DNA from 2 places in the Bacillus sp. 41-22 genome. Region 1 is predicted to be linked to the other one. Evidence: riboswitches for the same ligand, from Rfam matches in the RefSeq annotation. Region 1 holds a riboswitch; the other holds the start of a gene.
What was found. Region 1 has a riboswitch for S-adenosylmethionine ahead of LCF45_RS01050 (ABC transporter permease). Riboswitches for the same ligand answer to the same signal wherever they lie in the genome.
Positions count from the first base shown of each region.

Region 2: another riboswitch for S-adenosylmethionine. It lies ahead of LCF45_RS26550 (bifunctional O-acetylhomoserine aminocarboxypropyltransferase/cysteine synthase); the one in region 1 lies ahead of LCF45_RS01050 (ABC transporter permease).

Region 1 covers NZ_CP084035.1:179,224-187,471, reverse strand. The annotation lists gene LCF45_RS01080 (helix-turn-helix transcriptional regulator) at 1-171, opposite strand, end outside; gene LCF45_RS01075 (YusW family protein) at 344-811, shown strand; gene LCF45_RS01070 (peptide ABC transporter substrate-binding protein) at 836-2,446, opposite strand; gene LCF45_RS01065 (ABC transporter ATP-binding protein) at 2,460-3,233, opposite strand; gene LCF45_RS01060 (ABC transporter ATP-binding protein) at 3,230-4,240, opposite strand; gene LCF45_RS01055 (ABC transporter permease) at 4,197-5,201, opposite strand; gene LCF45_RS01050 (ABC transporter permease) at 5,218-6,135, opposite strand; SAM riboswitch class I at 6,274-6,379, opposite strand; gene LCF45_RS01045 (DUF3951 domain-containing protein) at 6,553-6,768, shown strand; gene LCF45_RS01040 (hypothetical protein) at 6,787-7,290, opposite strand; gene LCF45_RS01035 (hypothetical protein) at 7,565-8,011, shown strand; gene LCF45_RS01030 (multidrug effflux MFS transporter) at 8,044-8,248, opposite strand, start outside.
Region 2 covers NZ_CP084035.1:5,162,600-5,170,847, reverse strand. The annotation lists gene pdxK (pyridoxine/pyridoxal/pyridoxamine kinase) at 1-471, opposite strand, end outside; gene LCF45_RS26570 (GAF domain-containing sensor histidine kinase) at 606-2,177, shown strand; gene LCF45_RS26565 (response regulator) at 2,198-2,845, shown strand; gene LCF45_RS26560 (FMN-dependent NADH-azoreductase) at 3,036-3,662, shown strand; gene LCF45_RS26555 (chloride channel protein) at 3,729-4,958, opposite strand; SAM riboswitch class I at 5,278-5,382, shown strand; gene LCF45_RS26550 (bifunctional O-acetylhomoserine aminocarboxypropyltransferase/cysteine synthase) at 5,617-6,915, shown strand; gene metA (homoserine O-acetyltransferase MetA) at 6,899-7,804, shown strand; gene LCF45_RS26540 (homoserine dehydrogenase) at 7,946-8,248, shown strand, end outside.

The sequences.
Region 1 (8,248 bases):
ACGAACATAATCCGTTACACTCATCCCAATATAACTTTGAAAAATACGATGTAAATGGTACATCGATACTGCCCCGTGAAATGCCACTCTTTCTGTTGTAAGCTCTTCATGTAAATGATTCTCTATATATTCGATTGCTTTTTTTATCATCTCTTTATATTCTTCATGCATTTCAGTACCTCCTTACAACTTCAATTTACCATACACATACAAATCATTTTTGATTTAAATTGCGGATTAATTCTTAAAGCTATAAGTAAATAATTTATTTTCAACACATACATAATTACATGAAATTGGGAAAAACTTGTATAGAACAAATTTACATAAGGAGGAATTTATAATGAGAATTTTACTATCAATTTTATTAGCTCTTATGCTAGTACCTGCATTAACAGGATGTAAAGCTCCTGCAAAAGAAGACACAACTTCTAATAAAAAGACTACAGAAGAGGCAAAAAACGAAGCTCCTGCTGATTTAAAGCTAAACTTCAATGAATTCGATTTAAAAGCGGACTATCAGGATACAAAGAAAGACTACGAAGCTGATTATAAAAATGTAGCAGCCGATAAAAAAATGGAAGCAAAAGTTGAAGACCATAAAGCAGATGTAAAATTAACAGGCGACGAGGCTATTACAAAATTAAGCCCACTTCTACAAGAATTAAAATTTGATAAAGATACTCCTGACCAAGAAGTAATTGATCAAGTAGTAAACGTGTTCAAACTTGATAAAGACTACCAAAAATTCGATTTAGAAGTTGTCTTCTCTGATGGAACGAAAAAAGAATATAAAAGAGAAATAAAATAAAGAAGTAGGCGATTGCCTACTTCTTTATTTTTTAATTTTTACGTATCTTAGTTCTGGACTAGAACCGATAATGAATTGGACGCCAGATACTGATGATTTTTGTAAATATGAAGAGCTTGGGAAAATAATTGGGATTAATGGTGTATCATCAAACATGATATCTTCTGCTTTATGCAATAAGTCAAAACGCTTATCTTCGTTTTGTTCAACTTTTGCCTCTTTTACTAAAGCATCAAATTCTTTATTATGCCATTTTGCATAGTTGTTTGGACCATCACCTGCATATAAATCTAGTTTAGTAATCGGATCCAATAGAGAGCCGCCCCATCCCATATAAGCTAATTGGAAATCACTTTGCTTGTATGTGTCGATGTAACTCTTCCACTCTTTATTCTCTAATTTAATATCTACACCAAGATTTTTCTTAAACATTTCTTGCATTGCTTCTGCTACTTTTTTATGTTGTGTATCTGTAGTGAATTTTAATGTTACTTCAGGTAATGTAGACCAACCTTGCTCTTTCATGCCCTCTTCTAATAATTTTTTCGCTTCTGCTGAATCGAATTTTACGTAATCGCCTTTTTCTTTACGGAAATCACGACCACCTTGTGTTTTTGCCCCTTCTGGAACAAAAGCATATGCTTCTTGTGCATTATTTTTATACAGTTTTTCAACGATAAACTTACGATCAACCGCTAATGAAAATGCTTTACGTACTTTTGCATTTGTAAACGGCTCTTTTTCTACGTTAAACGAATAAATATAAGATGAGAATCCTGCAACACGCTTATATTCTTTGTTTCCTTTTTCTTTTTCAATCATCTCTTGTGGTAAGCTACTTAGCAAATCTAATTCTTTTGACTTGTACAATTGGTACGCTGTTTTAGAATCTGGAATAATACGAAACTCAATTTCTTTTAATGTTACCTTTTTATCATAGTATTCTTTATTTTTTTGTACTGTAATAGCTTGGTTATGCTTCCATTCTTTTAATGTGAATGGTCCGTTCGTAATTAACTCTTTTGGATCTGTTTTTAATTTATTATTATCATCAATTGATTTTTTAGATAATGGAATAAATAATGAACTTGCTAATTTTTGTTTAATAGAAGCAACTGGGTGCTCAAGTGTTACCTTTAATGTTTGAGGATCAACGACTTGAATACCAACTTGTCCTTCTTCACCTTTTCCAGTATTATATGCCTCTGCTCCTTTAATAAAATACATTTCTGTCGCATTCATAGAACCCGTTTTCGGATTTAATAATCGCTTCCAGGCAAACTCAAAATTATTTGCTGTAATAGGAGAACCATCTGACCATTTAATATCTTTCTTTAAATGAATTGTATATTCAGTTCCATCAGCGTTTACTTCTTCTTTCTCTGCTAATTCATTTTGATATTTCCCGTCACTATCTTGCGTATATAAACTTGAAAACAATTGCCCAATTACATAACCTGACGTGCTATCTGTCGCAATGGCAGAATCAAGCGTATACGGATCACTGCTAATATTCGTTACTAATCGATCGCCTTCACCCTTACCAGCACTCGCCTTTTGCGTCTCTTTCTTACCGCAAGCAACAGAAGTAATTGCTAAAACAGTCATAATGACAAACAGTAAAAACTTCTTCATCCTACATTCTCCTTTAACCTGAAATTTTTGGTGTTGATGCTAATAATGTTTTTGTATAAGAATGTTGTGGATTACGGAATACTTCGTCCGTATATCCAAATTCAACAAGTTCTCCTTTGTATAAGACAGCCACTTTTTCACATAAATAGTGAACCATCGGTAAATCATGCGCGATAAATAAATATGTATAGCCTTGTTCCTTTTGAATCTTTTGCAACAAGTGCACAATTTGGATTTGAAGTGAAACATCTAATGCTGAAATTGGTTCATCAAGGATTAAAACTTCTGGCTCACATAATAACGCTCTTGCAATAGCAATACGTTGACGTTGTCCGCCGCTAAATTCGTGTGGATAGCGATCAATATATCGTCTATCTAATCCAACACGCTCTAGTGCATCACCTGCGACTTTATCTTTCAATCCTTTATCGCCTAAACCGAATGAAATATAGCCTTCTGTTACAATATCGCGTACTTTCCAGCGCGGATTTAATGCCGCTGTGGAATCTTGAAAAATGAACTGTACTTTCTGTAAGAAATCCCGCTTATGAGCTGACTTCAGCTTGTGAACAACTTGACCGTTATAATCAATTTCACCAGACGTTGGACGCTCGATCCCAGCTATGAGCTTACCAAGTGTTGTCTTTCCAGAACCACTTTCCCCAATAATGCCAAGCGTTGTTCCTTTCGGGATAGAAAGTGATATATCTTTTAAAGCTGCGATTTCTTTATTTTTACTTCCATACGTTTTCGTTACTTGCTTTACAGTAATTAAATCTGTCGTCATGAGGCATTCACCTTCTCTTTTGATTTCGCTTTATTATGCTCCAGAATATGTTGCCAGCAATGTGAACTATGCTCCTCAGAATATGTTGTTCTCTCTGCGAAGCGATGAATACATTCTTTTATCGCTACAGGACAACGATTCACAAACGGGCATCCAAAACTATTTAACGTTTCAATTGAAGGTGTTGTTCCCTCAATTGCTCTAAGTACCTTTTCTGAATCATCCATATTCGGAATTGCTTGCAATAAACTTTTTGTGTAAGGGTGCTTAGGTGAGCCAATTACTTCTTGAATCGTTCCTTTTTCAACAACACGTCCCCCGTACATAACTACTACTCGGTCAGCTACTTCACGTACAAGTGCCAAATCATGTGTAATTAATAAAATACTCGTATTTTGTTTTTCCTTTCTTTCTTTTAACAACTCCATAATTTGCTTTTGAATCGTTACATCTAATGCTGTTGTAGGTTCATCTGCAATAACGAGCTTCGGGTGACAAGCAAATGCAATTGCTAAACAAATACGCTGCCTCATACCTCCGCTCAACTGATACGGGTATTGTTCAAAGCGTTTCTCTGCTTCATGTATCCCTAAATCATTTAGTAAGTTAATTGCAATTTCTTTTGCCTCTTTTTTCGATTTCTTTTCATGCTGCACAATTACTTCTGTAATTTGTCTTCCAACCTTCATCGTCGGATTTAAAGATGAAAGCGGGTCTTGAAAGATAAAGGAAATATCTTTCCCGCGAATTTGATTCCATTCTGATTCTTGTAAATCCGTTAATTCCTTTGATTGGAAAGATATATTTCCATCATCAATATGAATTGATTCTTGATTTAAGCCGATAATAGATTGTGCTGTAACACTTTTCCCTGAACCACTTTCTCCGACAAGTGCAACTATTTCACCTTCGTTAATAGAAAAGGAAACATGCTTCACAATCGCTTGCTTACTATTCTCTTTTTCAACGGCCAACGTTACGTTTTCTAAAGATAAGATTTGTGCCATGTTTTTTCTCCTTTCGATTACGTTTTACGATTTTCGGATCAATTGCATCTTGCAAACCATCACCAATCGCATTAAATGCGAACATGATGAATGCAATCATGATTGCCGGGAAGAATAGTTGCCACCATTCTCCGCTTAGTAACGTCCCAAGTGCATCGTTCGTCATCGTGCCCCAGCTTGCCGCCGGTGATTGTACTCCAAGTCCGATAAAGCTTAAAAATGATTCTGAGAAAATAGCTGCTGGAATGGTAAATGATAAATTTACGATAATAATCCCTGTTAAGTTTGGAATTAAATGCCCATATATAATTTTCATATGAGGTGTACCTAATCGCTCTGCTGCAATAACAAATTCTCTTTGTTTTAAAGACAAGACTTGCGCTCTAATGAGGCGTGCCATGCCAATCCATCCCGTCAATGCAAGGGCGATAATAATTGTAAAAAGGCCTGGTTTCATAACAATTAATAGTAAAATAACAATTAACAAATATGGAATACCGTATAACACTTCAATCCCTCTTATAATCCACTCGTCAATTAACGTTCCAAGACGATTACGTCCTCTCACATATCCACTAAAGCCACCAATTAGTACACCTAGCCCAATATCAAGAGCTGCTGCTACCAATCCAACTGTTAATGAAATTTTCCCACCAGCCCAAGTACGCGCCCAAATATCTCTCCCTAAATCGTCTGTTCCGAACCAATGCTCACTACTAGGCGGTAAATTAGTTGCTTCTTTTACTTGTTCACTCGCAGTAAATGGTGTTAAACTTTCGCCAATAAGCGAGAAAACAATAATTAGTAATAACGTCACTGCCCCTAAAACTGCTATAGGGTTTAATATAAACTTGCGAAACACTTCCTTTTTCCGGCTAATCGTTTGCTGATCTTTATTTATCGTTAATTCTTTTTTCTCTTCATTCGTTAATAACTGGTCATTAATTTCATAAGCCCCCATTTAAACATCACCCTCCTTACGTAATAGAACGAATGCGCGGATCAACAATACGATGAATGATATCTGTAATAAAAATACATACAATTAATAGCGCACTATAGAAAATGGTTGTTCCCATAATCACCGGATAATCTCGGTTGAAAATACTGTCTACAAAATATTTTCCTAAACCAGGAATTGAAAAGATTTTTTCAATAACGAAAGTCCCTGTTAAAAGTCCAGCCATTAATGGGCCAACAAATGTAAGTACCGGAACAATCGCATTTCGAAGAGCATGTCTTATAATGATTTTCTTAATTGGTATACCTTTCGCTCTCGCTAGCTTAATATAATCACTCTGCAACACTTCAATCATATTAGAGCGAACAAATCTTGTAATAACTGCAATTGGTCCTAACGCTAATGCGAAGGAGGGTAATACAGTATGCTCAAATGTTCCCCAAGACGCCACTGGTAGTAATTCAAATTGTATGGCGAATACTTGTATAAATAGTGGTGCTAAAATAAAACTAGGAATAGAAATACCGAGAATCGCAAGCAAGCTCACACTATAATCAATCACTTTCCCATGATATAGCGCGGCAAATGTACCTGCGGCAATTCCGACTAACAATGAAATAACAAGTGCTTGTAAACCAATAATTGCCGATGGTCCAAAACCAGTTGTTATAATTTCCGATACACCTTGACCTGTCGATTGAACAGATTCGCCAAAATCAAAATGAACTACCCCATCCAAATAAGCAACATACTGATTCCATAACGGTTCATCAAGGTGATACTTCGCTCTCATGTTTTGTATTACTTCTTCAGGAAAGATTTTCGCATCTGATGAAAACGGATCACCTGGAATAATATGCATAATTAAAAATGTTATTGTCGTAATGACCCATAGCGTGAATACCATAACCGATAGTTTTTTAATAACATACACTTCAATAACCCCCCTAAACAAATGGATTTACTTTGTTTTATTGACATATTTGTTGCCATTACTCCTTCTCTACTTCTTAAAACACAAAAAGCCTTGATCTTAAAAAATAAGATCAAGGCTTAATAAACGAAGGCCCATCACTTATCTTTCAAGACTTGCTTGCTGGAATTAGCACGGTGTTCCTGTTACAGAACCCGCTGCTGAGGTGTCATAGGGCCAGTCCCTCTACCTCTCTGGATAAGTAAATTGCTATATTATTATTTGGTTCAAATTGTATATTTTGAATTATAATTCTGAAAAAATGAAAAGTCAATCAAATTGGATATATTTAGAAAAATCAGTTTTCTATTATATTAGTTATTGAAATTACAATCTTTCACTTATAATAAAAAGAAATTGTATTAAAGGAGTTATAAGATGGATCCACTACTTCTGGCTACTATAGGATTGCCATTAACAATCGTCATACTCGTCATCATCGGCTTCTATAAACTCTTCATTAAAAAGAAAAGCATCACTTCTTTTTACACTCCATTCGATAATATTACTGGACAAACAATTTCAGAATTTCACGAAGAACAGAAGATATTAGTATCCGAGGATGAAGACGGAGATGGTAAAAAGAAAAAATAACCTTGCGCATGCGCAAGGTTATTTTTTCGCCTCTGTTTGAAAGCGTTTATAGTATGTGGATGCTGTTGCAAAATTAATTTCTATATCACGAATTAATGATGAATCTTCTTCTTTAGCTAGCTTCTGTAATTTTTTCATCGCTTGTTCCGATTCATTCAAGAAACCAACATATACCTCATGTTCTTGCTCTTTCGACTTTGGAACACGAATTTCTTTACGTATATTATCAATATCTTCTAACATGCTCGTTGTTACCTTTTGCACATCTTCTTTATATGTAGCATTCGTTATTTCCTTACCGCCCTTTTCTTTTGCCACTTCAAATAACTGTAACGCCTTATTAATTTCTTTATTTATTTTCGCATCATATTTTTCATGTACTGCGCTGTATTCTTTCATTTCTTCTGTTTGCTCAGTGGATTGCTCTACCTTTTCTTTCGGTTCTTTCGTATCTTTATTTCCATTACATCCTGCTAGAAGGATCATACTTCCCATTACAGCAATACCCAAAACCTTCTTCATCTCGAATTCTCCTTTTATCTACAGCTATTACTCATTATAGTTTCTTTTATCTCCACTTGTTATTATACCGAGAACGCCCCACTTTTTACACTTAAGACGATATCTTAATATACATACCAACATTTTTGTCACAGTATCGTCACTTTATGCAAATAACTTTTGCATCACTTTACTACATCACCTTACAAAACTGTAAGCACACATAGAGAACAAACCATGCTAGACTTACATATGCATAAAGTAAGCGTAGTTCAGTTTGTAAGGAGAATCATCAATGTACAATACAATACCCTTTATGGGCGAAGATATTCGCGTCCTTATTCGCGAAAAGTCACTTCATATTGAAAATACAGAGAGCCTTCGCCGCGTATTAAAGAAGAAGCATGCTCCATTTAAGCTGGCCCAATATTTAAAGCAACAACATATAAATCAATTTCATACTGTGCTAAATATATCCGATAAATCTTTAACAATCGAGATTATCAGTCATGTCTACATTGGAAATTTTGCAGATGTCTTAAAAGAAATTCCACGCATACCGAAGATTGCTCCTATTATCGTTGAGAGGGCATATAGAATTACAGATCATACTGATATTATTGATTGCGGGGAGAAAGAGGTCGACAGTAACCGCTGGGTATGGGATAAACTTGCTTTCTTATATGATGCGATCATGAATAATATGTATGAGTTATTTCAAAGAAATGAAAAAAAGAGCTGATTCAAAGAAATGTTTGAATCAGCTCTTTTGTATTAAGCTTCTAAATTTTTATTTTGTTGCAGTTCAAACTGCTTCTCACTTCTTCTGGCCATAAATAGATAACATAACACAGCACCAATTTCACAAAGCGCTATCACAACCCCCATCGGTAATGCGGTATTGCTTCCGCCAATACCTACTAATGGTGCAACAAGTGCTCCTGAAATGAACTGTAATAAACCTAGTAAAGCTGATGCT
Region 2 (8,248 bases), 280 kb from region 1:
CTCAAGAGAATTAATTTTCACACCACTTAATTGATATGCTTCAAATAAGTTTGGCGTTACGACTAATGCCTTTGGAACAAGAACGTCACGTAAGCAGTCATTTGTTTCAGGATGTAACGCTTCATCCGCTCCTTTACATACCATAACAGGATCAACTACTACATTTTCGAAATTGTGCTTTTCAATTGTTTCCGCAACCATTTCGATAATTTCTACTGATCCAAGCATACCCGTTTTTAAAGCATCTACGCCAACGCCTTCAATTGTCGTTTCTAATTGTGGTTTTAATGTAGAAGCTGGGATTGGGAATACGTTATGTGCCCAACCGTTATGTGGATCCATCGTTACGATTGTCGTAAGAGATGTCATTCCGTATACACCAAGTTCTTGGAATGTTTTTAAATCTGCTTGTATACCAGCACCGCCACTTGTGTCAGAACCAGCGATAGTAAGTGCCTTATTCAATGTCATTATGAAAGCCCCCTCAAGTGATATAATGAAAACTATGTTTTCACCATTATATCAATGTTACGAATAAGTACAAAGTGAAAAGTAGATGATTTATGTTAAGTACTATTTAAAATCTTGTATGTAGGAGACGAATTATGTTTCAAGAGAATCGTACAAATGAATTAGTTATATTAAAAGAGATTGCAGAAACGTTGAATACCTCAAATGATACATATCACGTACTTCAAGCTGTGCTGGAAAAGCTGTTGAATGTAACTGGTTTAACGACAGGGTGGATTTTCCTTGCGGATGAAAATGGTAGATATACAAAATTAATTGATTACCAATTACCAGAGGGATTGAAATTCGAAAATAAACGACCGATGTGTGAGGGGAATTGCTGGTGCTTACACCGCTTTGTGGAAGGAAAACTAGAGCGAGCAGTTAATATTATTGAATGTAAGAGAATTAATAATGCGATTGAATACAACTGGGGAGATACAGAAGGGATTGTACATCATGCGACAGTACCGCTAAAAGCGGGAGAAGATGAATTTGGCGTGTTAAATGTAGCTAGCCCAGGTAAAACGCATTTTTCGGAAGAAGAATTAGTACTATTACAATCAGTTGCCTTTCAAATTGGAACGGCATTAAAGCGTACAAAACTGTATGAAAATGAAAAGAGAAGAGCTCATTATTATGTAAAGTTAGAACGCTTTATTCAAGCTTTAAGGACAATTCATAAATTTAATGCATTACCAGAAGAGATTGTAATGCAAATAGGGAGCTTATTTCTATGGGAGCAAGTTGTATTCTTTATTAGAGAAGAAAATGAACTAGCTGTGAGAGCTTCTTATAAGAAAGGTGAACTACAAGATGATTTGAGGGCAGTAGCACAGGAAGCGTTGGAAAAAGAAGAGTCTGTCTTGTCGAAGCGTCAGGTTGGTAATATAGAGCATCCCAATAGGACAGTTATCGCTATTCCGATACATATTCAAGATCATATATTTGGAGTATTAAGTGTAAGTTCTAATAATGGAGAATTTGATATAAATACGATAGATGTAGTACAAGCGTTAGCAAATCATATTTCATTAATGATAGAGAACTTAAGATTAAATGAAAAACGCCGCGAACTTGTACGAATGGAAGAGCGTAATCGTTTAGCTAGAGATTTACATGATTCTGTTTCACAAAAGTTGTTTTCATTAACGTTTATGACGAAAGGCGCTGAAGCTGTCTTAAAGGGTCAAAATGAAAAGGTAGATCAGTCTTTGTATGAGATGCGTGAATTAGCACAAGGTGCCTTAAAAGAAATGAGGACATTAATTTGGCAGCTCCGTCCGGCTGGATTAGAGAAAGGGTTATTACCAGCTTTAAAGCAATATGGTGAAAGTTTAGGATTGAAAATTCGGGAACAAGTTACAGGTGTACGTGATTTGCCGCGTGTAGTAGAAGAAGCGCTATGGCGAATTGGACAAGAAGCTTTAAATAACGTAAGTAAGCATGCGAATGTAAGAGAAGCGACGATTTATTTCAAAGTGACGGAGAAAAATGTATCATTAGAAATAGTCGATCAAGGAAATGGGTTTGTAGAAAAGGATATAAAAGAGAAGAAATCACTCGGTATGACTACGATGCGTGAAAGAGTAGAATTAGTTGGTGGAACAATTAAAATTGTAAGTAGTAAGAAACGAACGAGTATAAAAGTAAACGTACCATTATGATGTGAAAATGAGGGAAGTTTGTGAAAATAAAAGTATTGTTAGTTGATGATCATACAGTTGTTTTAAAAGGATTAGCATTTTTTCTAAGCACACAGGAAGATTTTGAATTAGTTGGTGAAGCAAATAATGGGAAAGAGGCGCTAGTGAAAGTAGGCGAAACGAGTCCAGATGTCGTATTAATGGATTTATATATGCCTGAGATGGATGGAATTGAGGCAACAGCTTGTATTAAAAAAGAATATCCAAACGTGAAAGTAATTGTATTGACTAGTTTTTCTGATCAAGCTCATGTATTGCCGGCACTAAAAGCTGGGGCGAGCGGTTATATTTTAAAAGATATCGAACCAGATCAGCTTGTTGAAGCTATTCGAAGCGCGTATAAAGGTAATATTCAATTACATCCAGATATAGCAAATGCCCTTCTTTCTCAAACATTACCACAGGAAGAGAAAGAAGAAGAACCTTCCGTTCAAGTGGATGTATTAACAGCGAGAGAAAATGAAGTATTGCAGTTATTGGCGAAAGGGATGAGTAATAAAGAAATTGCTTCTGTTTTAGTTATTACAGAAAAAACGGTAAAAGCTCATATGAGTAGTATTTTGAGTAAGTTACATTTATCCGATCGCACACAAGCAGCATTATATGCAGTGAAAAATGGAATTGTATAAGACAAAAGTCGTAAGACCTAGTTCGCCTTTAGAAGGTGGACTTTTTTTATGGAAAAATACGTCTATGTGAGGACGTAATTGTCTTGATATAAAGATAAAATGTATTTGTAAGCAACAATAATTATAAGGGAGTACCCTTTTTCGTAAGTGATATATAACAACATAAGAGTGAGTAGTAGGAGGAAAAACAATGGCAACAGTTTTATTTGTAAAAGCAAACAACCGCCCAGCGGAACAAGCAGTTAGTGTGAAATTATACGAGGCATTTTTAGCAAACTATAAAGAAGCGCATCCAAATGATACAGTGGTAGAACTTGATTTATATAAAGAAGAATTACCATATGTAGGCGTAGATATGATTAATGGTACATTCAAAGCAGGTAGAGGATTTGATTTAACAGAAGAAGAAGCAAAAGTGGTAGCAGTTGCTGATAAGTATTTAAATCAATTTCTAGAAGCTGATAAAGTAGTTTTCGGTTTCCCATTATGGAACTTAACGATTCCAGCCGTATTACACACGTATATTGATTATTTAAACCGTGCTGGTAAAACGTTTAAATATACACCAGAAGGTCCAGTTGGGCTTATTGGAGATAAGAAGATTGCGTTATTAAATGCACGCGGCGGCGTATATTCTGAAGGACCAGCAGCTGAAATGGAAATGGCTGTAAAATATGTAGCGAGCATGATGGGCTTCTTCGGCGCAACAAATATGGAAACGGTAGTTATTGAAGGACATAACCAATTCCCAGATAAAGCAGAAGAGATCATTGCAGCAGGTCTTGAAGAAGCGGCTAAAGTAGCAAGTAAATTTTAATTAAAAATATAATCGTCACTCGAAAAAACAGCATTAACATTTACATGTTAATGCTGTTTTTTTATATTAATTTGTAGTTTCGTTATGTTTAGGAAGCGGAAATGCATTCCCAATCGCTGCTGCCCCGAGCATCGGTAATAATAAATTGAGCGGGAAAAACATGAGTAATAGTAATGTTATAGCTATTGGTTTTCTTAATGCATAGCTTGAAATAGCTGTCGTGACGATGGCTACAGAAGCTATTGGATCTATAGGGATAATAGAAGCTATAGCATATCCGATACTTGATCCAGCAAATATAATTGGGAAAATATGTCCGCCGCGCCAACCCGTATTTAAACAAACGGCAGTAAGACATAATTTTAAAACTCCTGAAAGAAGTAGTACCCAAAAGGATAAATGGCTCCATTCAACGACTAAATCTTTTAATTGATGTTCCCCTGAAAATAACGTGTACGGGAGAAAAGTTCCTGTAACCCCTAATAAAATACCGCCTATAATTCCAAGTGATACCTTGTATTCCCTGAAGGGGTGGATTAATTTCTCTAATGTGAATTCTAATTTGAAGTAAAAGAAACCAACTATAGCACCAATGCTAGCAAGTGGTAGAAAGGCGATCCATTCATTAAGAGCAAGAGACCCTTCCCCAAAATCAACAATAAAGGATCCACGATTATCGAGTTTACTAAGCAATAAATAAACGGAAAAACCAGCAAAAGTGGTAGCTAAATATACGATTGCTTTTTTTCCTTTCGAAAATTCATTAATTTGCTTATCCTCATTTTCATTGGGAGCTAAATAACCGAATAATGGTGCATTAAAAATAACACTTAAAGTGGCACCAATTCCAACCTCTGTTAGTTCATTCATTCCCTTTAAAGCAAATTTAAAGCGATCTCCTACCCATGTACAAAGTCCACCGATAATTCCAACAAGTGCAGCTTCTGGTCCTAAACTAGCTCCAAATATTAAAACGATAATCGCAGTTAAAGTAGCTTTATGTACAAAACGGTATTCAATTCTACCTGTTTTTTTATATTCAGCCATCACTTCCGGCATAAGACGTGGATATGTACCGAAGTATTTTTGTGTTAAACCAACGAGGATACCACCGATGATTGTTACACAAATGGTGTAATAAGGGGGAGAAGAGAAAAGAGTAGGTAAGTATCCCCAAATAAAGTGAATTCCGATATTTATTGTGACTAAAAATGACCAGACCGTGACTCCTACTATAGAGCCTAAAAGAATGCCATATAGGACGAGTATATGGTGCATGTCTTTTTTATTTTTCATGTTCTACCTCCGTTATGTAAGTTTTCATGTAGAAAAGATTAAATATGCTAGTGTGAAATGAATTGAATATATATAGTATCTTTTTGAGAGGGTGGCTTATTCAATATATTGGGATCTCATGAAAATTTGAAACCAACGCGGTTAAACCACCTATTTAATTCTATATATGGATTGGAGTTTTTAAAAGGTCTTTTTCAAATGAATATGGAATATATTTCTTTTATTGTTTGTATTAAATTCCTTGCATTTAATTTAGAACATTCAGAAAAACTATTTGACATCAGGAAATTATTGCTATAAAATCAACGGTAATTGCATAGTCTTATCAAGAAAAGGTGGAGGGACAGGCCCGATGAAACCTTGGCAACAGCCGTATAACGGAATTGTGCCAAATCCTGCAGGTAATAATCCTGAGAGATAAGAAAGAGCCTTAGAGCGTGTTTTCAAACTGCTCCTTTCTTGTTTTCAGGGAAGGGGCAGTTTTTTATTTTGGATAAAGTGAAACTTTAATCAGTGGGGGTTTTGCCCCTCCCCCGCTAATTATTAGCCTTCATCAATCGGGCAGTTATCTCCCGCCTAACTTCCTCGCATTTGCCGAATTTGGAGGTGGGAGTCTTACTACCCGCAAATAGCGGGAGAAAAGAAAGGAGAATGAGAGATGGGAGAGTCATGGGGGAAAGGAACGATTTGTGTGCAAGGTGGCTATACGCCAAAAAATGGTGAACCGCGTGTTTTGCCACTTTATCAAAGTACAACGTATAAATACGATACGTCAGATGATTTAGCGGCACTATTTAATTTAGAGGCAGAAGGATATATATATACGCGTATTGGAAATCCTACTCTAGCTGCATTTGAGCAGAAGTTATCAGATTTAGAAGGCGGTGTAGGGGCTGTTGCAACAGCTTCTGGGCAGGCAGCCATTATGCTTGCGGTTTTAAATATTTGCAGTAGTGGAGACCATTTGCTTTGTTCTTCAACTGTTTACGGAGGAACGTTTAATTTATTTGGAGTGAGTTTGCGAAAGCTGGGCATAGATGTTACGTTCTTTAATCCTAATTTAACGGCAGATGAAATTGCGGCACTTGCTAATGATAAGACAAAACTCGTTTATGCAGAGTCGTTAGGAAATCCAGCAATGAACGTTTTGAATTTCAAAGAACTTTCAGCAGCAGCAAAAGAATTAGAAGTACCTTTTATCGTTGATAATACATTAGCGACGCCTTATTTATGCCAGGCGTTTGAACATGGGGCAAATATCATTGTCCATTCTACAACGAAATATATTGATGGCCATGCAAGTTCTCTAGGCGGGATTGTAATAGATGGAGGGAACTTCGATTGGACAAATGGAAAATACCCTGAGCTTGTCGAACCTGACCCGAGTTATCATGGCGTAAGCTATGTTCAAAATTTTGGAGCAGCAGCGTATATTGTGAAAGCACGCGTTCAGTTATTAAGAGACTACGGAAACTGTATGAGCCCATTCAATGCATATATTAGCAACATTGGCCTGGAAACATTGCATTTACGAATGGAGCGTCATAGTGAAAATGCTCTCGAAGTTGCTAAGTGGCTTGCTAATCATGATCGCATTGAATGGGTGAATTATCCAGGATTAGATAGTAATGAAAATTACTCGTTAGCACAAAAGTATTTGAAAAAAGGTGCTAGTGGAGTTTTAACATTTGGTATTAAGGGCGGATTAGAAGCAGCAAAAGAATTTATCGCAAATGTAAAGCTTGCAACTCTTGTAACGCATGTAGCTGATGCAAGAACTTGTGTAATACATCCTGCTAGTACGACGCACAGACAATTAAGCGCAGAAAATCAGCGTTTAGCTGGCGTTACATCTGATTTAATCCGTTTATCGGTCGGTATAGAAGATGTTTCTGATATTATTGCAGATTTAGAAGCGGCGCTAGTCGGAGGCAAACAACATGCCGATCATAATTGATAAAGATTTACCAGCTCGCAAAGTATTGCAGAAGGAAAATATTTTTGTAATGACGAAGGAGCGAGCAGTAACACAAGATATACGTGCTTTGAAAATTGCTATATTAAATTTAATGCCCACAAAGCAAGAAACAGAGGCGCAATTACTTCGTTTAATTGGAAATACGCCGTTGCAATTAGATGTGCATTTACTTCATATGGAATCGCATCTGTCTCGCAATGTAGCGCAGGACCATTTAACGAGCTTCTATAAAACATTTCGTGATATTGAGGATGAAAAATTTGATGGACTCATTATTACAGGAGCACCAGTTGAAACTCTTTCTTTTGAAGAGGTAGATTATTGGGAAGAGCTTGGACGTATTATGGAGTATTCAAAAACGAATGTAACATCTACGCTTCATATTTGCTGGGGGGCACAAGCAGGTTTGTATTATCACTATGGTGTGCCGAAGTATCCTCTTGCGGAAAAAATGTTTGGTGTATTTGAACATGAGGTTCGCGAGCAACATGTGAAATTGTTACAAGGGTTTGATGAAGTGTTTTTTGCTCCGCATTCTCGTCATACAGAAGTAAGAGAGAGTGATATTGAAAAGGTGAAAGAATTAACGTTATTAGCCAATTCTGAAGAAGCAGGTGTTCATCTTGCTATTGGGCAAGAGGGAAGGCAAGTTTTCGCACTCGGACATAGTGAATACAGTTGTGATACGTTAAAGCAAGAATACGAACGGGACTGCCAAAGAGGGTTAAATATTGATGTGCCAAAAAATTATTTTAAACATAATAATCCAGATGAGAAGCCACTTGTTAGGTGGAGGAGTCATGGGAATTTATTATTCTCTAATTGGCTGAATTATTATGTGTATCAAGAAACCCCTTATATATTGTAAATAATGATTGTATAACACGTGGTAGCGTTTTATTTGTAAAGATTAACCTTTATTTTTCTTAATATTCAAAATACATTGTTTTTCAGATTTTTTGTCTATATAATGGCATCTAAACACAATTTTTGAGGGGTGGACAGTATTATGAAAGACATTCAAGTGGGGTTATTAGGTCTTGGGACAGTTGGTAGTGGTGTAGTTCGTATTATTACAGATCATCAAGAACGACTTATACACCAAGTAGGTTGTCCAGTGAAAGTAACGAAAGTATTGGTGCAAAACATTGAGAAAGAGAGAGAAGTAGACGTGCCTTCTACTCTATTAACACAAGATGTGAATGAAATTTTAGATAATCCTAATATTGATGTTGTCATTGAAGTAATGGGCGGCATTGATGATGCAAAAGCATATATTTTACAAGCTTTAAAAAGCGGGAAGCACGTTGTG